4 regions of the Thioprofundum lithotrophicum genome follow, and region 4 is predicted to be linked to each of the others. Evidence: predicted binding sites of a transcription regulator. Region 4 holds the regulator's gene; each other region holds the start of a gene.
The links. The regulator sigma-54, encoded in region 4, starts transcription at its own class of promoters, with help from an activator protein. The targets are predictions, from matches to a motif close to TGGCANGNTNCNTGCTT.
Positions count from the first base shown of each region.

Region 1: ACZ5BH_RS07040 (TorF family putative porin) is a predicted target of sigma-54. The motif match lies at 2,746-2,762, and genes of this name have one in related genera.
Region 2: flgA (flagellar basal body P-ring formation chaperone FlgA) is a predicted target of sigma-54. The motif match lies at 2,782-2,798, and genes of this name have one in related genera.
Region 3: ACZ5BH_RS11795 (flagellar basal body-associated FliL family protein) is a predicted target of sigma-54. The motif match lies at 2,235-2,251, and genes of this name have one in related genera.

Region 1 is NZ_AP042379.1:1,500,410-1,505,396, forward strand. It holds gene ACZ5BH_RS07025 (YifB family Mg chelatase-like AAA ATPase) at 1-1,324, opposite strand, end outside; gene ACZ5BH_RS07030 (accessory factor UbiK family protein) at 1,457-1,729, opposite strand; gene ACZ5BH_RS07035 (TorF family putative porin) at 1,917-2,588, shown strand; gene ACZ5BH_RS07040 (TorF family putative porin) at 2,822-3,502, shown strand; gene glnK (P-II family nitrogen regulator) at 3,575-3,913, shown strand; gene ACZ5BH_RS07050 (ammonium transporter) at 3,952-4,987, shown strand, end outside.
Region 2 is NZ_AP042379.1:2,244,697-2,249,683, forward strand. It holds gene ACZ5BH_RS10660 (NUDIX hydrolase) at 1-31, shown strand, start outside; gene ACZ5BH_RS10665 (host attachment protein) at 93-545, opposite strand; tRNA gene ACZ5BH_RS10670 (tRNA-Arg) at 951-1,027, opposite strand; gene ACZ5BH_RS10675 (flagella synthesis protein FlgN) at 1,182-1,655, opposite strand; gene flgM (flagellar biosynthesis anti-sigma factor FlgM) at 1,662-1,979, opposite strand; gene flgA (flagellar basal body P-ring formation chaperone FlgA) at 2,045-2,740, opposite strand; gene ACZ5BH_RS10690 (chemotaxis protein CheV) at 2,888-3,814, shown strand; gene ACZ5BH_RS10695 (CheR family methyltransferase) at 3,850-4,695, shown strand.
Region 3 is NZ_AP042379.1:2,469,350-2,474,336, reverse strand. It holds gene fliO (flagellar biosynthetic protein FliO) at 1-184, opposite strand, end outside; gene fliN (flagellar motor switch protein FliN) at 189-632, opposite strand; gene fliM (flagellar motor switch protein FliM) at 655-1,668, opposite strand; gene ACZ5BH_RS11795 (flagellar basal body-associated FliL family protein) at 1,678-2,190, opposite strand; gene orn (oligoribonuclease) at 2,672-3,223, opposite strand; gene ACZ5BH_RS11785 (M48 family metallopeptidase) at 3,327-4,589, shown strand; gene ACZ5BH_RS11780 (c-type cytochrome) at 4,605-4,913, shown strand; gene ACZ5BH_RS11775 (4a-hydroxytetrahydrobiopterin dehydratase) at 4,910-4,987, shown strand, end outside.
Region 4 is NZ_AP042379.1:481,908-486,894, reverse strand. It holds gene rapZ (RNase adapter RapZ) at 1-390, opposite strand, end outside; gene hprK (HPr(Ser) kinase/phosphatase) at 387-1,328, opposite strand; gene ptsN (PTS IIA-like nitrogen regulatory protein PtsN) at 1,339-1,797, opposite strand; gene hpf (ribosome hibernation-promoting factor, HPF/YfiA family) at 1,807-2,145, opposite strand; gene ACZ5BH_RS02240 (RNA polymerase factor sigma-54) at 2,163-3,632, opposite strand; gene lptB (LPS export ABC transporter ATP-binding protein) at 3,993-4,718, opposite strand; gene lptA (lipopolysaccharide transport periplasmic protein LptA) at 4,715-4,987, opposite strand, start outside.

The DNA of each region.
Region 1 (4,987 bases), 1.0 Mb from region 4:
GCCGGCAGACGGCGTCGAGTTCCGCGCCATGCAGGCGGGCGTTGGGCCGGCCCTGGCGGGCCTGCTGGCGTTCGCGGGCGCGGCAGACCCGCGCGCGCACGCTGGCGCTGGTTTCGCCGGTGGGGGCGGATTCGCTGCGCAGTTCGGTGAAGGGCAGGCTGGGCACTTCCACGTGCATGTCGATCCGATCCAGCAGCGGTCCCGAGATCCGCTGCCGGTAGCGTTGCACCTGATCGGGGGTGCAGTGGCAGCGGCCGCCCGGATCGCCGTGGTAGCCGCAGGGGCAGGGATTCATGGCCGCCACGAGCTGGAAGCGGGCGGGAAACTCGGCCTGGCGCGCCGCGCGGGTGATGTGGATCCGTCCCGATTCCAGCGGCTCGCGCAGCACTTCCAGCACGTGGCGGCTGAATTCGGGAAGTTCGTCGAGGAACAGGATGCCGTTGTGGGCCAGCGAGATCTCGCCGGGCCGCGGATCCCCGCCGCCGCCGACCAGCGCCACGCCGGAGGCCGTGTGATGGGGCTGGCGCAGGGGGCGCTGGCGCCACTGGCGCGGATCGAATCCGCCACTGGCAATCGAGTGGATGGCGGCGGTCTCCAGCGCCTCGGCCTCGCTCATGGGGGGCAGGATCCCCGGCAGGCGGGAGGCCAGCATGGTCTTGCCGGTGCCGGGCGGGCCGATCAGCAGCAGGCTGTGGCCGCCGGCGGCAGCGATCTCCAGGGCCCGGCGGGCCAGGGGCTGGCCGCGCACGTCGGCCAGATCCGGCACCGCTTCCGCTTCGGGAAGGGAAGGCGCGGCATGTCTCGGCAGTTCGCGCTCGCCATTGATGTGAGCGCACACTTCAAGAAGATGGCCTGCCGGCCGGATGTCTGCCTCGCCCACCAGCGCGGCCTCGTCGGCGTTCTGACGGGGCACGATCAGGGTTCGGCCCTCGCGCGCCGCCGCCAGCGCCGCGGGCAACACGCCGCTGACGGGACGCAGCTCGCCCGAGAGGGCCAGCTCGCCGAGGAACTCGCAGCCGCCGAGCGCCTCGCGGCGCAACTGATCCGAGGCCGCCAGCAACCCCATGGCCACCGGCAGATCGAAACGCCCGCCTTCCTTGGGCAGGTCGGCCGGCGCCAGGTTGATGGTGATGCGCCGGGCGGGAAATTCGAAGTTGGCATTCTGCAGGGCGGCCCGGACCCGATCCTTGCTCTCCTTCACCGCCGTCTCCGGCAGCCCGACGATGGACAGGGCCGGCAGGCCGTTGGCCAGATGGGTCTCCACCGAGACCAGGGGGGCGTCGATCCCGGTGCGGGCGCGGCTGTAGACGAGGGCGAGGGTCATGGGCGGAATCCTTTCCAGCAAGAAGGTAGCCGAGGGACGAGGGCCGCGTGGCGGGGCGGATCGGTCCTTCGTTCCGGTGGGGATTATTTTGCGCTGCCCGGGGCGCGGCTGCAACCGGCAGGCCGCACGGGGTTACACCGAGGGCCGCGCCTTGCCCAGGATTTCGTTTTCGAGTTTCAGCACCTGCTCTTCCAGCGCCTCCAGGCGGGCGCGGGTGCGGGCCAGGACTTCGCGCTGAATGTCGAATTCCTCACGGGTGACCAGATCCAGGCGGCTGAAAGCGTTGTGCAGAGCGGCGCGCAGGTGGCGATCGGCCTCGCCGCGCAGCTCGCGCAGGCCCTCGGGCAGGGCCGAGATGACCCGCGAGACCAGCTCGTCGATGTCGGGGATGCGCTTGTCGTTCATGGGGAGGATGATACGCCCTGGGGGCGGGGTCTGGCCAGATGCAGTTGTCCGGCGCGCGAATTCGAGGATTTGTGATGCCGGTGCAGCCTGTCCTTTAATATGGAATGCTATGTTTTCCGGGTCTTCAACAGCCTGTTAACGGCGCCCGTCTTCCGGTGGCGCCATCCAACCAGAAAAGGGGAGAAAAATGCAGAAAAAATCATGGCTGGCCACGAGCTTCCTGGTCGGGGGGCTGCTTCTGGGGCTGCCGGCAACGGCGGCTGAACAAACCGGCGAGCTGACGGCCAATCTCGGCGTCACCTCCAACTATGTCTGGCGGGGCATTACCCTCTCGGCGGATCAGGCCGCCGTGCAGGGGGGGCTGGACTATCAGCTGAACAATGGGTTCTACCTCGGCACCTGGCTGTCCAATGCCGCCGGTGACGGCTACGAGCAGGACTGGTATGGGGGCTTCGGTTTTCGCACCGACGAGGTGATCTGGGACGTGGGCTACATCCTCTACACCTATCCGGTGGTCAGCGGCCGGACGTTCGGCGAAGCCTACGCCAATCTCACCTGGCGGATGCTCAACGGCGGCATCGCCCTGACCCTCAACGCCGACAACGATCGCAACAACCGGGCCGACAGTGGAGACGTGTTCCTGTATCTCGGTGCCACCTGGAACGTCAGCGGCCTGGAACTGGGCGGCACCATCGGCAATCACAGCCGGGGCCGCAGCGGTTTCGACAGTTACAGCTACCTGGAGCTGTTCCTGCGCAAGGAGAAATTCGGTTTCCGGTTCGCCAAGAACTCGCTCAGCGGAGACCAGGGGGATTACCGCTTCTGGCTCGACTACCGGCTGGACTTCAATCTTCTCTGACACGCCGCAACCCGCAGCGAAAAAACCCGCCGCACGGCGGGTTTTTTTGTGAGCGGCTGCACCGTTTTGGTGCTGCCCGTTCCATTTTTGTGCGTTATTTCGGTGCATGTGGCAGAGGGGGGGTTGCAAGTTGATGTTTTTTAACGAGATCCCGTCTTGGCACGGCCCATGCAATACCTGAAACGTCTCAAGACCTGACACAACATTCAACCTGCAACACAACGGGGAACATCATGAAAGCAAAAACGATCATCGGGGGGGCCGTCCTGGCTGCATCCGTTCTGACCGGCCCGGCCGTGGCCGGTTCCTTCTCCGCCAACATCGGCGTGAGCAGCAACTACATCTTCCGCGGCGTGACCCAGACCGCCGATCAAGCGGCCGTTTCGGGTGGAGTGGACTACGAGCACGATTCCGGCTTCTATGCCGGTACCTGGATTTCGAATGTAACCGGTTATGGAGGTAGAACGACATCCAACACGACGAACTACGAGCAGGACTGGTATGCCGGTTACGGTTTCGAGGCCGGTCCCGTGGGGCTGGATGTGGGTTACATCCTCTTCACCTATCCGGTCGGTGATGGTGAGCATGACTATGGCGAGATCTACGTGAATGCCAGCTGGGAATGGCTGAGTGGCGGTATCAACTACACCGTGAACAAGGAAGGTAATCCCGACAAGAAGAACGACATTTACCTTTTTGTTTCGGGTGAAACGGAAATCGGTAACGGCTTGGCTCTAAGTGGTACGGTTGGGCGTTACGACTATGATGACGACACGAACAACGAAGACTATACCCATTTCCAATTGGCAGTGAGCAAGGACGATTTCACCTTTGCCATCGACAAGAATGATCTCGATGGTGCCAGCGGCAGCACTCGCTTCAGCGTGTCCTGGTCCAAGTCGTTCGATCTGTAAGCCCCTGCGGGCTGAACCGGCCCGCCGCCGGCGAGCGGCGGGCTTCTTCCAAACCATTCAGGAGGACTGGCCATGAAAATGGTTATGGCAATCATCAAGCCCTTCAAGCTCGATGACGTGCGCGAGGCCCTGTCGGAGATCGGCGTGCAGGGCATCACCGTCACCGAGGTCAAGGGTTTCGGCCGGCAGAAGGGCCACACCGAGCTGTATCGCGGCGCCGAGTACGTCGTGGACTTCCTGCCCAAGGTGAAAATCGAGGCCGTGGTCAGCGACGATCTGGCCGAGCAGGTCATCGAGGCGGTGAGCAAGGCCGCCAACACCGGCAAGATCGGCGACGGCAAGATTTTCGTGTTCAACGTCGAGCAGGCCGTGCGGATTCGTACCGGCGAGACCGGCGAAGAAGCCCTGTAACGACGGGCCCAACTGCGGAGGAAAACAACGTGGAAGCGATAGAAGGCGTCAAGAACCTCAGTTACGCACTCGATACATTCTATTTTCTCATCACCGGCGCGCTGGTCATGTGGATGGCGGCCGGCTTCGCCATGCTCGAGGCCGGGCTGGTGCGGGCCAAGAACACGGCGGAGATCCTGACCAAGAACATCGTGCTGTTCGCCATCGCCTGCATCATGTACATGGTGGTGGGTTACAACATCATGTACGGCGACGGCGCAAGCCCCTACATTCCCGGCCTGAGCTTCTTCCTGGGCGGGGATCATGATCCGGCGGCCGTGCTCCAGCAAAGCGCCGATCCTGAAGCTTGGTATGACGGCAACTACTACTCGGTCATGGCCGACTTCTTCTTCCAGATGGTGTTCGTGGCCACCGCCATGTCCATCGTCTCGGGCGCCGTGGCCGAGCGCATGAAGCTGTGGGCCTTCCTGCTGTTCGCCATCGTCATGACCGGCTTCATCTATCCGGTACAGGGCTACTGGAAGTGGGGCGGCGGTTTCCTCGATGCGGCCGGCTTCAACGACTTCGCCGGTTCCGGCGTGGTGCACCTGTGCGGCGCCGCCGCGGCCCTGGCCGGGGTGCTGCTGCTGGGCCCGCGCAAGGGCAAGTACGGTCCGAACGGCGAGGTCAAGCCGATCCCCGGCGCCAACCTGCCCCTGGCCACCATCGGCACCTTCATCCTCTGGCTGGGCTGGTTCGGCTTCAACGGCGGTTCCGAGCTGATCCTCTCCAACGTGGGTGAGGCCAATGCCGTGGCCAAGGTGTTCGTCAACACCAACATGGCCGCTGCCGGCGGCGTGGTGGCCGCGCTCATCACCGCCCGCATGCTGTTCGGCAAGGCCGATCTGACCATGGCCCTCAACGGCGCCCTGGCGGGCCTGGTGGCCATCACCGCCGAGCCGCTGGCGCCCTCGCCCGAGGCGTCCACCCTGGTCGGCGTGGTGGGCGGCATCCTGGTGGTGTTCTCCATCATCACCCTGGACAAGCTGAAGATCGACGATCCGGTCGGCGCCATCTCCGTCCACGGCGTGGTTG
Region 2 (4,987 bases), 1.2 Mb from region 4:
GCTGGAGCAAGCGGGAAGCGATTCGCCGTGATAGCAAGGCAGGCGGGGCGGAATCCGCTTTCCGCCCCGGCCGGTTTTGGTCAGACCGCCTGTCAGGCCACGTCGTGAGGCAGGTATTCGGGCAGATGGGCCCGGATGTCTTCCGGCGTGTGCTGGGTGAGGTTCTTGTCCAGGGTGTAGATGACCGTCTTGCGGGCGGCGTCGGGCAGTTCGTTGCGCAGCAGCCCGAGGAAAGAGGGGGCGGCCACCAGAATCAGGCGCTGGAAGCGGTTCTTCTTGCGGTTGTCGTCCAGGTGCCGGGCCAGGTATTTGGCGAAGTTGATGGTTTCCTGTTCCTTGGGCTCCACCTCGTCCTGGAAGCCGTGGGCGCCGATGCCGGTGTCGTTGCGATGCTTGCCCGGCAGGTCGGTGACCAGATCCTGTTCGTGTTCGCGGCTTTCGGGGTGGGTGAGATCCTCCAGTTCCTCGAGCGGGGCCGAGGGGGTGGCCGCGGTGAAGATGCGGGCCCGGCTGCTGTCGGCGACGAGAATCCAGGTCGGTTTCATGCGTTTCCCCTTTGTGTGGTTGTGTGTCGTCAGTTTCTGCTTTACGCCGATCCGGCGGGGCGTGCCCTGATCCGGATCAAGCCGTGTGGCAGGGAGGGATTGGCACGCCCAGGAAACTCAATGGGTGGCGTGGGCGGGATTTTCAATGGGTACCAAGACCAACGACAGTAAAGCCAGGTTCAGCGGGCGTCTGGGCGGTCAGGCGCAAGGCGCCGTGCACTCCCATGGCAAGCCACGGCAACGCCGCGAATGGCCGCCCAGAAGCCCGCCCGGAGGGAGCGCCCCAGACGCCCCGGCTCGGCGTTGCAGCCCTTGGCAAGGGCGCGCCATTCCCTGCGGGCTGCGCCTTGATCCGGGGCGTCTGGGGCGCTCTGAATCTGGCTTTACTGTCGTTGGTCTTGGTATTGGCGCCCCGGAGACGATTCGAACGTCCGACATCACCCTTAGGAGGGGTGCGCTCTATCCAGCTGAGCTACCGGGGCCGAGGAACGGCTATTCTACCTGCTGGCCGGCGGTGGAAAAACCGCGTTTTTCCTTCCTCGGGGCGGGGTCGGGCACATCGCCATGTCCATGACGCCAAGTCATTGAAAACGTGGGAGAACGGGAAAACGGGACATGCGCCCCGGGAGGCGGGTGTCAGGCCTTGGCCAGGGTGTTGCCGGGGCCGGTGCCCGGTGCGGTGCCGTGGGCGGTGTACAGTTCGCTGCCGGCGGTCTGTCCCTGCAGGATGTGCAGCGCCTGGGCGGCGCGCCGGCGGCGCTTTTCGATGACGATGCCATTGATCGCGTTCAGGCGGCGGCAGTCGCGGGTCAGGGTTTCGATCCGCTGCCAGAGCACGTTGAGGGGTTCGCGTTCGCTTTGTGCCTGGCGGTCGAGATAGGCCAGCACGCCGGTGCGGTCCAGATCCAGGCCGGCTTCGCGCAGCAGGGCGCTGCGTTCGCGGTCGAGATCGCCGAGAATGTCGCTCAGCCGTTGCTTGACCTCGGCCAGGTTCGCCAGACGTTCGCTGTCCTCGGCACTGAGGGCCTCGTATTCCGCCACCAGGGCCTGGCGCAGCTCGTCCAGATAGGCGGCGATATCCTGCAGGACGGGCAGCATGGGCGGGGACATGGCGGCTTACTCGTCGAAGGATTTTTCGAAGTTGAGCATCTTGTCGGCCACCCGGCTGGAATCCACCCGGTATTCGCCGCTGGCGATGGCCTGTTTCATGCGGTTGACCCGTTCGGCATCGAAGGGCGGCTGATCGGTGGCCAGGCGGCGCTCGATGTCCTTGAGACGGGCGGCGGTGGAAGTGAGGCTGACCTTGTCGTCCCCGCTGCTGGCACGCTCACCGGCCCGGCTGGGGGCCTCGGCGTCGTTGCCCACCCGGCTCGTGTTCCGGTTGCCTGCCTGTCCGGTGCGGGCAGAGTGGATGCCGGTGATGTCGTTTGCCATGAACTGCTGCTCCTGGATCTATTTCTGAGGGATGTATCGTCCCGCTGCGCGGAAACTTTAGCCTGTTACAGGTTTACCCGCACCGTGCCGGGGTCGACCACGGTGGCCTGCACGATCCGCTGGCTGCGAGTGTTGCGTACCCGGATGGTATCACCCCGCCGGCCGTCGCCGAGGGCCTTGCCCCGTACCCGGATCACCAGGTTGCCCGCCCGCGCCAGGATGGTGACCAGTTGGCCTCGCTTCACCAAGCGCGGCGGGGTGACCACGGCGGGGGTGAGCACCCGGCCCTTGCGCAGGCTGCGACGGGCCACCATGTCGCGGATTTCCTCGCTGCGCCGGAAGTAACCGCTCACCAGACGGGAGATGTCGCGGCGCACGCCGATCACGTCGTCCGGCCCCAGCACGCTGCCGCGCGGCAGGTTGTGACGGGCCACCAGCACCGTGTCGAAGCGGCGGATGGTCACGCCGATCCGGATCTTCCAGCCGCGCGGATCCGGGCAGCGCACCTGGAGGCTGCTGCGGCCCAGCTCCCGCGCGCCTGCCGGCCGGGAAACCTCCAGCGGCTGCCGGCAGGGAACCAGGCGCAGGCGCGGGTCCAGGTGGCCGATTTCCACCCGGGTATCCGGGTCGTCGTATTGCCGGGCGAGGAAATCGCTTGCCGCCTGGCGAATGCTTTCCGGCGATTGCCAGGCGGCCAGGGCCGGGCCGCTCAGGAGCAGCAGGGCCAGCAGCAGAGGGCGGGTCGGGAATGGCCGGTGCATGATCTCTCTCCCAATAGGGCAGTCGGTGTCTGGCTGGGATCAAGCAATTGCCGTGCCAGGGCATCATTTGCGGTCCGCTGCCTCAAGCTTCCCCCGGCGGGGCCGATAGGGGGTACAGAATCCGAACAGGCAACCCCGGGAGGCAACATGGCCGGCATCATGGCGGAAGTGGACCAGCGCACCAACCTGGTGGGCGAGAACCGCATGGAACTGCTGCTGTTCCGACTCGGCACCCGTCAGCGGTTTGGCATCAACGTGTTCAAGGTGCGGGAGGTCATCCAGTGCCCGGGCCTGACGCGCATGGTCAGTGCCGATCCCAATGTGCGGGGCGTGGCCAACCTGCGGGGGCAGACCATTTCGGTGATCGATCTGGCCCAGGCCATTGGCATGCGCCCCCTGCCCGAGGCGGCGGAGTGCTTCGTCATCGTGACCGAATACAACCGGAGCGTGCAGGGTTTTCTGGTCTCCGGCGTGGATCGGATCGTCAACCTCAACTGGAAGGAGATCCACTCTCCCTCCCGGGGACTGGGCCGATACAACTACATGACCGCGGTCACCGAGGTGGATGGCGAGCTGGTGGAAATCATCGACGTGGAGAAGGTGCTGGCCGAACTGACCGGTGTCACGACCGATCTCAGTGAGCCGGAAGACTATGCGGAACTCACCGAACAGCGGATCCGGGTGCTGGTGGTGGACGATTCGAGCGTGGCCCGCAACCAGATCAAGCGCACCCTTGAACAGATGGGCATGGAATGCACCCTGGCCGCCAATGGCCGGGAGGGGCTGGAGATCCTGCAGGGCTGGGTGGCCGAGGGTGATGCGCTGCGGGATCACGTGGACATCCTGATCTCCGACGTGGAGATGCCGGAGATGGACGGCTACACCCTCACCACCGCGGTCCGTGACGACGAACGGCTGAAATCGCTGCCGGTGCTGCTGCACACCTCCCTGAGCGGGGTGTTCAACAAGAACATGGTGGAAAAGGTGGGCGCCGATCGCTTCGTGCCCAAGTTCAATGCCGACGAGCTGGCCCGGGAGGTGAACGACCTGCTGGAAAGCAAGGGTCTGGTCTGAGCCGGACCTCACAGGGACAGGAATACGTGCAGGCCGTGACCAAGAACGTCCTTTCCAGTCAGGACTACGAAGCCTTTCGCCGCTTCCTCGAGGAAGCCAGCGGCATCGTGCTGGGCGACAACAAGCATTATCTGGTGACCAGCCGTCTCAACCGGCTGACCGAGGAGTTCCGCTTCGAGTCGCTGGGCGCGCTGCTCGAAGCGCTCCGCCAGGGGCGGGACCGCAAGCTGCAGGAACGGGTGGTGGACGCCATGACCACCAACGAAACGAGCTGGTTCCGCGACACCTACCCCTACGAGATGCTGAAAAACAGCATCCTCCCCGAACTGGCCCAGCGCAAGGTCAATCCCCTGCGGATCTGGTCGGCGGCCAGCTCCACCGGCCAGGAGGCCTATTCGATCAGCATGGTGATCCACGAGTTCCAGCAGGCCAACCCGGGGGCCTTGCCTGGGCGAGTCGAGATTGTCGGTACCGACATCTCTGCCAGCGTGGTGGCCCAGGCCCGGGAAGGCCGTTACGACGATCTGAGCATGGCCCGCGGTCTCACGCCCGAGCGCAAGCAGCGCTTCTTCACCGACAACGGTGACGGGAGCTGGAGCGTGAAGCCCGAGATCAAGGCCCGCACCCGTTTCACCGAACTCAACCTGCTCAAGAGTTACGCCCTGCTCGGGCGTTTCGAGATCATCTTCTGCCGCAACGTGCTCATCTACTTCTCCAGCGAACTGAAGACCGACATCCTCGACCGCATGGCTCAGGTCCTCAATCCCGGCGGCTACCTCTTCCTGGGCGGCTCCGAAACCCCCAGCGGCTACTCCCGCGCCTACGAAATGGTCCGCTTCCCCGAAGGGGTGGTGTACCGCAAAAAGGATAACGGCCGGTAGGCACCCGCGCCGCCGGAAAATCCAACGCAAAGGCGCGAAGGCGCAAAGCATGCAAAGTTTTCCCTGGAGGAGCGGCGCAAGCCGCGATACCGCGCAATGTCCGGATTCCCCGGATTGCATGACTTCGCCCTTGCGTCGATGCCGGGGGATTGGCTCCCCTGATTTTTTCCGTTGTCCCCTCCTGCCGTCCTCCGGCAACACCTTGCCGTCGCACCGCGTTTTCTGCCGCGCTTTCGCGGCAAGTAACTGATTATCCAAGCCAAATCAATCCTGGCACGGCCGTTGCACCTTA
Region 3 (4,987 bases), 960 kb from region 4:
TGAACCAGGCCATGCCGAGGATCAGGCCGAGGATCACCGCAAGGCCCGCCAGCATCTGCAACAGACTGCCGGTGCCCACGGCCTCCCCGGCGTTGCGCAGGGCCTCGACCTGCGTCGGCTCGGCGGCCTGAACCCAGCCGCAGAGCAGCAGCAGTATCCCGCCTGTTCCCCCCTGTCCCCGCATGGCCCTAGCCCAGTTTCCGGACTCGCTCGGAGGGACTGATGATGTCCGTCAGCCGGATACCGAACTTCTCGTTGACCACCACCACTTCCCCATGGGCGATCAGGGTGCCGTTGACCAGCACGTCGAGCGGCTCGCCGGCCAGCCGGTCCAGCTCCACCACCGAGCCCTGGTTGAGCTGCAGCAGGTTGCGGATGTTCATCTTGGTATGGCCGATCTCCATGGAGACGGTCACCGGCACGTCGAGGATCACGTCGAGATTGATCTCCTCGTCCCCGTCGTGACGGGTGCCGGTGTCTTCCAGCGTCTCCAGTTCGGCCTGGGCCACGTCGCCGCCGGCCGCCTGGGGTTGCTCCGCAGACGTCTCCCCGCCTTCACTCTCGGCGGCCCCGGCTTCGGCCATGGCCTCGGCCCATTCGTCCATTACGTCGCTTTCGTTTTCGTCACTCATCTTGGCTTCCTCGATTCGGCAGTCACTGGTTGATGACCGGGGCCAGGGTCAGATTGGCGGTCTTGGGCCGCTCCACCTGGCCCGTGATCTTGATGGCGAGATTGCCGTTGCTGACCCCGAACCTGCCCTTGAGGATGGGCACGTCCTCGGCCTTGAGCATCACGGTCTCGGGCATCTCGATGGGCAGCACATCGCCGGCCTGCCACTTGAGCACGTCACGCAGGGTCGTCGTGATCCGGGTCAGGGTGGAGGACAGTTCCACCTCGGCCGTCTTCACCTCCTCGCGCAGGGAAATGCTCCAGCGCTCGTCCTTCTCGCTGGTGTCGCTCTGGATCCCGGCATCGAGCAATTCGCGGATCGGCTCGAGCATCGAATAGGGCATGGTCACGTGCAGATCCCCGCCGCCGCCGTCGAGCTCGATGTGGAAGGTGGACACCACCACCACCTCGCTGGGACTGACGATGTTGGCGAACTGGGGATTGACCTCCATGCTGCTGAAGGTGAATTCGAGAGGCAGCACCGGCTTCCAGGCATCGGCCATTTCACGGAAACAGTCTTCCAGCACCATGTGGATGACCCGCTGCTCGGTGGGCGAGAAATCGCGCCCCTCGATCTTGGCGTGGCGGCCGTTGCCGCCATAGAAATTGTCCACCAGGATGAACACCAGCCGCGGATCGAACACGAACAGGGCCGAGCCGCGCAGCGGTTTGGCCTTGACGATGTTGAGGCTGGTCGGCACGAACATGCTGTGCACGTATTCGGAGAACTTGACCATCTGCACGCCGCCCACGGAAATCTCGGCGGACCGCCGCAGCATGTTGAACAGGGCCACCCGCATCTTGCGCGCGAATCGCTCGTTGATCATCTCCAGGGTGGGCATGCGCCCGCGCACGATGCGATCGTGGCTGGCGAAGTCGAAGGGCCGTACCACCCCGTCCTGGGAGAAGCCCTCGCCCTCGGTTTCCACCTCGCCTTCGTCGACGCCGTGCAGGAGCGCGTCGATTTCGTCCTGGGAAAGCAGATCGTTGACGGACATGAGACTGGCCTATTGCATCACGAAACTGGTGAAGTACACGGCTTCCACCCCGGGCTCGTGCAGGCGGGCCTGCACGATGCCCTGAATGGTCTTGAGGATCTCGGCCGCCAGGGCCTCCTTGCCGGCCCGGTGGCTGAGTTCGTCATAGGTCTTGCTGGAGAGCAGGTTGAGAATGTCGTTGCGGATCACCGGCATCTCCTCCTCCACCACCGTCAGCGCCTCGGGCTTGCGGGCCATGACGGTGATCTCCACCTGCAGATAGGCCGCCTTGCGATCGTCGGCGAAATTGACCGTGAACTCGGGCTTCAGCGGCAGATAGTGGGCCGGCGCGTGTTCCACTGCGGCATGCTCCGCCTGCGCACCGGCGTCCGCCTTGCCTTCGCCTTCTTCACCGCCCTTGCCCAGAAACAGCCAGGCGCCCAGCCCGCCGACGGCTAGCAGCAGCACAATCACCAGGAGAATGAGGATCTTGGTCAGCTTGCCGCCGCCCTGGGTATCGAGATCGAGTTCTTCGTCTGCCATGCCTGTTTGCGCTCCGCGTGGAAAACCGGTTTTCCCGAACTCGGATGCAAGAGCTGTACCATGCCAGCCGGAAAAGCGAAGCGGCTTTTCGATCAGGGACTTGGCGAGGGTGGACCGGACCGGCGTCGAAGACTTGACGCGATGGGAAGCAGACGGCGGGCAGGGGGTGACGGGATCGGAACGCGACAGCCCCCGGGTTGGAGAGGTGCGGCGGTGCGCATGACGTCTCTCCGGCAACGGGACATCGGCTTTCTGAGAGCACAGAGCCCTTGAGGCGGGGGAGACGTTTTGTGACCGTCGGCCGCAGGGATGCGGCCGCCGAGCCTACAGGGATGTATTCACGGCGCGTCACGAAACGTCTCTCCCGCCTCAAGGGCGAGCCGGAGACTGAATCATTGGCTGAAACCGTTCGGCAATTCGGAACGGCCAGCCATGCGCCCCCCGTCATCCTGTCGCGGCAGGGCAACGGCGTACAGGCATCTCAGGCCGGCAGGCGGAAGAAGTGTTCCCGGTAGTAGCGCAGCTCGGCGATGGAATCCTTGATGTCGTCGAGCGCCAGGTGGCTGGAGTCCTTCTTGAAGCCCTTGTAGACCTCGGGCGCCCAGCGTTTGGCCAGCTCCTTGATGGTGCTCACGTCGAGATTGCGGTAGTGGAAGTAGTCTTCCAGATCGGGCATGCAGCGGGCCAGGAAACGGCGATCCTGGCAGATGGAATTGCCGCACATGGGCGAGGCCTTGGCGGGCACGTACTGGCGCAAAAAGGCCAGGGTCTGGCGCTCGGCCTCGGCCTCGTCGATCCGGCTGTCGCGCACCCGCTGCACCAGGCCCGACTGGCCGTGCTGGCGGGTGTTCCATTCGTCCATCCCGGCCAGCCGCGCCTCGCTCTGGTGAATGGCGATCACCGGCCCTTCGGCCACGATGTTCAGCTCGCTGTCGGTGACCACCGTGGCGATTTCGATGATCACGTCGTTGCGGGTGTCGAGCCCGGTCATTTCCAGGTCGATCCAGATGAGGTGATTGGGATTTTGCGCCATGTCGACAAAACCTTTCCCGCCAAAGGGGTTCTAAAAGGGGATTCTTGCCATGCCGAAGCGCAGCCGCTAACCTGCCCACCGACACGCACGCGAAGCTTACCACATGAACCTGATCACCGAGCTGTTCCTGGCCGCCCTGGCCCTCTCCCTGGTGCTGCAGATCTGGCTGGATCGCCGCCAGATCCGGCACGTGCTGACCCATCGCGACGCGGTGCCGGAGGCCTTCCGGGATCAGATCCCGCTGGCGGCGCACCGCAAGGCGGCCGACTACACCGTGGCCCGCACCCGCCTCGGCATGGGGGAACTGCTCTACGGCAGCCTCCTGCTCCTGGGGTGGACACTCGGCGGGGGCCTGGAATGGCTGGATCAGACCTGGCGCGGGCTGGGGCTCCCGCCCCTAGCCACCGGCGTCGGCGTGATCCTGAGCGTGCTGGTGATCGGCAGCCTGCTGGAGCTGCCCTTCGCCCTCTATCGCACCTTCCGGCTCGAGGCCCGATTCGGCTTCAACCGCACCACGCCGGGCACCTTCGTCTCGGATCTCGTCAAGCAGTTCCTGCTCACGCTGCTCATCGGCGCCCCGCTGATCGCGCTGGTCCTGTGGCTGATGGACTCGGCCGGGCCGCTCTGGTGGCTCTACGTGTGGGCCGTGTGGATCGGCTTCAGCCTGCTCATGCAGTGGGCCTGGCCGGCCTTCATCGCGCCCCTGTTCAACAAGTTCGAGCCCCTGGACGACGAGGCCCTGCGCCAGCGCATCGTGCGCCTGCTGGAACGCTGCGGTTTCCGCAGCAGCGGGGTCTTCGTGATGGACGGCTCCCGCCGCTCCAGCCACGGCAACGCCTATTTCTCGGGGCTGGGCACCAACAAGCGGATCGTCTTCTACGACACCCTGCTCAAGTCGCTCAGCCCCGAGGAGGTGGAAGCGGTCCTGGCCCACGAACTCGGCCACTTCCGGCGCCACCACATCCGCAAGCGCATCATCCTGATGGCGCTCCTCTCCCTGGCCGGCCTGTGGCTCCTGGCGCAGCTGATGCAGATGCCCGAGTTCTACCAGGGCCTCGGGGTGAGCACCCCCTCGACCTACATGGGCTTGATCCTCTTCATGATGGTTGCCCCCCTGTTCGGCGTGTTCCTCTCGCCCCTGCTGGCCGGATTCAGCCGCCGGCATGAATTCGAGGCCGATGATTTCGCGGCCCGCCAGGCCGATCCGCGCACCCTGATCCGCGCCCTGGTGAAACTGTACGAGGAAAACGCCAGCACGCTCACTCCCGATCCGCTCTACTCGGCCTTTCACGACTCCCACCCCCCGGCACCGGTGCGCATCGCCCACTTGTCGCGTAAACTGAAGGAACAACCCCAACCGGCCTGAACGAGGAGCGAGAGAATGTTGCCAAGAACCCTGTTGATCGTGTTGCTCGGGGGCCTTGCCGCCGGTGCGAACGCCTCACCCGATCTCGCTCGTGGCAAGTCCCTGCACGACGAGAACTGCATCAAGTGCCACGCGGGCATGGTGGGCGGCGACGGCACCGCGATCTACACCCGCCCGGATCGCCGCATCGACAGCCTCGAGGGCCTGCGCCGCCAGGTGAACCGCTGCAAGGACAGCCTGGGCATGCCCTGGCCGGCGGATCAGATCGACGACGTCGTGCACTATCTGAATCACGATTTCTACCACTTCGGAGACCGGCCATGACCGCCCTTGCCGATCGCCCCTGCCACGCCATCGCGCCGGACACGGCGCCCTTCAACCTGGAGCAGGCGACCGAA
Region 4 (4,987 bases):
CACCGGCTCGAGCAGGCGGCGTTCCTGGACGATGGCCTCGGCCAGCGGCGTTTCGCCGGAACTCAGGGGATGGCGGCGGCGGGTTTCGCTGAAGCGCTTGAGCAGGGTGGCGTCCTCGGCTTCGAGGAACAGCACGTCGGTGGTGACGCCGCGCTCGCGCAGGCCGGCGAGGATGGCGGGAAAGCGCTGCAGATCGTCGATCAGATTGCGGGCGTCGATGCCCACCGCGACCGGTTCGCTCTGGCCCGGCCGCTGGCGGAGCTGGTCGGCCAGGCTCGGCAGCATGCCCACCGGCAGGTTGTCGATGCAGTAATAGCCCAGATCCTCCAGCACATGGAGGGCGATGCTCTTGCCGGAGCCGGACAGGCCGCTGACGATGACGAGTTTCATGGCTCCGCTTTGTGCATGGCCTGGCGTTGTCGCTGCATGAAGTCCTCGGCCGCATTGTACCCGCTCAGGCGCAGCACGTGGTTGCGCACGGCCGCTTCGATGAGCACGCTCAGATCCCGGCCGGGGGCCAGCACCAGGCACACTTCCGGGATCGGCACGCCCAGCACCTCGCGGTGGCGGTCGTGCTGGCCGAGGCGCTCGTCGGGTGAGGCGGCCGGCTGGTCTTCCGGCTGCAGATCGATGATCAGGTGCAGGCGCTTGTGTTCGAGCACCGCGTGGTTGCCGTACATGGCGCGCACGTTGAGGATGCCGAGCCCGCGCACCTCGATGAAGTCGGCCAGCAGGGGTGGGCAGTGGCCGTGCACCGCGTCGGGGCCGGTGCGGCGGAATTCGGGCGCGTCGTCGGCCACCAGGCGGTGGCCGCGGCCCAGCAGTTCCAGCGCCAGTTCGCTCTTGCCCACGCCGCTGGGGCCGGTGAGCAGCACGCCCAGGCCCATCACTTCCATGAACACGCCATGCAGGATCTGCCGGGCGGCGAGGCGGCGGGTGAGGGCATAGCGCAGGGTGTCGACGAGGTGGCCGGCGGGACGGGGCGAGGTGAGGACGGGGATGCCGGCCGCGCCGGCCCGGTCCCGCAGGTCGGGCGGCACCGGCAGGGCGTCGCTCACGATCAGGATTTCGGTGGGGGGCTGGAGGATCCGCGCGATGGCGTCGTGCCGCGAGTTGGCGCCGAGCTGGTCCAGATAGGCCAGTTCGGTCTGGCCGAGCACCTGGATGGGGTTCGGCCGCACCGGGTTGAGATAGCCCACGGCGTTGCCGCCGGCCTCGCGCAGGCGGGATTCGTCCAGGGCCCGATCCCGGGCGGCGGGCGCCGCCTGCCAGGCCAGGTCCAGGCTCGCCTGCAGGGGGTCGAGAAGTTGCCGGGCGGTCAGCGCCACGGGGCCGGCGTCAGGCCGCGGGTTGCCATTGCCGCAGCAGGTTCAGGATCTCGGCCGGGCTGCGGCAGGCCCGCAGCCGCTGGCGGAATTCGCTCTCCTGGAACAGGCTGGCGAGCATGGCCAGGATGCGCAGGTGATCCTCGGTGGCCTGCTCCGGCACGATGAGGGCGAACAGCAGATCCACCGGCTGATCGTCGATGGCATCGAAGTCCACGCCCTGGCGCAGGTGGATCAGGGCGGCGGTGGTGTGGTCGGTGTTCTTGAGCCGGCCGTGGGGAATGGCCACGCCGCTGCCGATCCCAGTGCCGCCCAGGCGCTCCCGGGAGAGCAGGGCGTCGAAGATGTCTTCGGCGCTGCCGGGCTGATCGTGGGCGATCAGTTCGCTGAGCGCTTCCAGGGCGCGCTTCTTGCTGTGCGCGTTCACATCGATGGCGATGCGATCGGGCGAGAGGAGATCGGTCAGTTGCATGGCGGCGGTTCAGGCTTCCCCGGAGATGTCCTGCTGCTTGCGTTCGGCTCCTTCGCTGCGGCGGTGATCGGTGAGCTTTTCCTTGTGCTTGCGGATCTGGCGGTCCAGCTTGTCGGCCAGTTCGTCGATGGCCGCGTAGAGGTTGCCGTTCTCGGCTTCGGCGAACAGATCCTTGCCGCTGACGTGCACCGTGGCTTCGGCCTTCTGACGTTCCTTCTCCACGCTGAGGATCACATGGGCGTTGGTGACATGGTCGAAGTGGCGTTCCAGCCGGGCCAGCTTGCTGGTGACGTAGTCGTGCATGGCGTCGGTGATTTCCACGTGGTGACCGGTGACGTTCAGTTGCATGGCGGGCTCCTTGTTGTTCAGGCCAGACGTTTGCGTTCGTTGGAGGGAGGGATGTTCATGGCTTCGCGGTACTTGGCCACCGTGCGGCGGGCCACGTTGATGCCCTGCTCGGCGAGGATGCCGGCCAGCTTGCTGTCGCTGAGGGGCTTTTTCGGATCCTCCTCGGCGATCAGCTTGCGGATCCGCGCGCGGATCGCGGTGGCCGAGCATTCGCCGCCATCGGCGGTGGAGACGTGGCTGGAGAAGAAGTACTTGAGTTCGAAGATGCCGCGGGGCGTGTGCATGTACTTCTTGTTGGTGACCCGCGAGATGGTCGATTCATGCATGTCCACCGCTTCGGCGATGTCGTGCAGCACCAGGGCCTGCATGGCTTCCTCGCCGTGTTCGAGGAAGCCGGTCTGGCGCTCGACGATGGCGGTGGCGACCTTGAGCAGGGTCTCGTTGCGACTCATCAGGCTCTTGATGAACCAGCGGGCTTCCTGGAGCTGGTTCTTGATGTAGGTGTTGTCTTCGGGGTTGCGCACTTCCCGGGCCAGGCTGGCGTAGGTGGGGTTGACCCGCAGGCGGGGCGCGGCGTCGGGATTGAGTTCCACCTTCCAGCGGTCGCCCACCTTGGTGACGATCACGTCGGGCACGATGTATTCGGGCTGCTGATCGGTGATCTGGCTGCCGGGCCGCGGATTGAGCGACTGGATGAGCTGCAGCACTTCCTTGAGCGTGTCCTCGTCGAGTTTCATGCGCCGCATGATCTGGGCATAGTCGCGCGCGGCGAGGCGCTCGAAGTGCTGCTCCACCAGGGCCATGGCCTGGGCCAGGCGGGGATGGTCGATGGGATACTGGCGCAGTTGCAGGAGCAGGCTTTCGCGCAGATCCCGGGCGGCGATGCCGGGCGGGTCGAAGTTCTGGATGCGGTGCAGTACCGCCTCGATTTCCTCCGGCGCCAGTTCCTGTTCGCCGGCCAGGGCTTCGTGGATCTCCTCGACGCTCAGGGTCAGGAAGCCGTCGTCGCCGATGGCGTCGATGATGAACTCGGCGATGGCCCGATCCGTGGGGCTGAAGGGGGTGAGATCCATCTGCCAGGTGAGGTGTTCGTGCAGGCTGGTGCCGCCGGGGCGGCTGTTGTATTCGATCTCGCGCGGGTCGAAGTCGCTGGCGGGGGCGCTGCCCGGGCCCACCGGGGCCAGGCTGTCGTAGATGTCGTCCCAGTTGGAGTCGACCGGCAGATCCTCGGGGATGTCGCTGGCGCCGTCGGCGGGCGTCTCGCTCAGGGCTTCCTCGGTGGCCTCGACGGGCTCGCCCGGCGCGGCCTCGGCCTCGGGACCGGCATCGCCGTCCTCGTCCATCTCCAGCAGGGGGTTGGCGTCGAGGGCCTCCTGGATCTCGGTCTGCAATTCCAGCGAGGATAGCTGCAGGAGCCGGATGGCTTGCTGCAACTGGGGGGTCATGGTCAGGTGCTGACCGAGACGGAGTTGTAGGGTCTGTTTCATCGATCCGGTTCGGGGGTACCACGGGCCGGCGGCTTTCGCGGCGGCAGAATCAATTCTAGCCCGGATATTGCACCAAGTCGAGGACGGGCGGACGAACAAGTCTTTGAGTGATAAAGATTTGTTGATGCCTTGAGACGATTTCTCCAAGGTCATTCTTTCCGCCCGTCCTCTGTGCCGGCCCTTGCGGCTTTTCGCTCGCGCTCGCTTGCGCTTCACGAAAGACGTAGCGTTGGCTACGCCTTTCGCTCCAGCGCGGCGCGAGCGCGGCTGCAAAGACCGCAATCATCCGGCACCTTGGTGCAATATCCGGGCTCGCCTATTTCTTGCATGAAAGCAGGGCGAGGGCAGAGGGGTTGCGTTTCACAACCGGAACTGTTCGCCCAGGTAGACCTTGCGCACCTGGGGATCGGCCAGCAGGCTGTCGGGGTCGCCCTGGGCGATGACACGCCCGGCGTTCATGATGTAGGCCCGTTCGCAGATCCCCAGGGTTTCGCGCACGTTGTGATCGGTGATCAGCACGCCGATGTCCCGCGCCTTGAGGTGGCGGATGATGGCCTGGATGTCGAGCACCGAGATGGGATCGACGCCGGCGAAGGGTTCGTCGAGCAGCACGAAGCGCGGTTCCATGGCCAGGGTGCGGGCGATCTCCACCCGCCGCCGTTCGCCGCCGGAGAGGCTCTGGCCGAGATTGTTGCGAATGTGGCCGATGTGCAGCTCGTCGAGCAGGGCCTCGAGCCGCTCCTCGCGCTGGGTGCGATCCAGATCCGGGCGCAGTTCGAGGATCGCCATGATGTTGTCGGCCGCGGTGAGCTTGCGGAACACCGAAGCTTCCTGGGGCAGGTAGCCGATGCCGAGGCGGGCCCGCTGGTGCATGGCCAGGCGGGTGATGTCCCGCTCGTCCAGCGCGATGCGCCCCGCGTCGGCCGGCACCAGCCCCACCACCATGTAGAAGGAGGTGGTCTTGCCGGCGCCGTTGGGGCCGAGCAGGCCCACCACCTCGCCGCTGTCGATGCGCATGGAGACGCCGTCGACCACGTTGCGGCCCTTGTAGCGCTTGACCAGATCCCGGACCTGCAGGGTGCTCATGGCGGGCTCTCGGTTTCTTCCGCCGGCGGCTGGATGGTGATGTGCACCCGGCCCTCGCCGGCGCGGGCCTTCACCGTGGCGGCGGCGATGTCGTAGATCAGGTGTTCCCCCCGGAAGCGGTTCGGGCCCTGTTCCACCTGCGCGTCGCGATCCAGGTGGACGGTGCGGCTGGCCACTTCGTATTCCATGCGCCGGGCCGAGGCATGGACCGGCGGCTGTTCGGGCGCCGGGGTCTGGATCAGGGTGGCGGGTCGGCCCTCGACGATGAT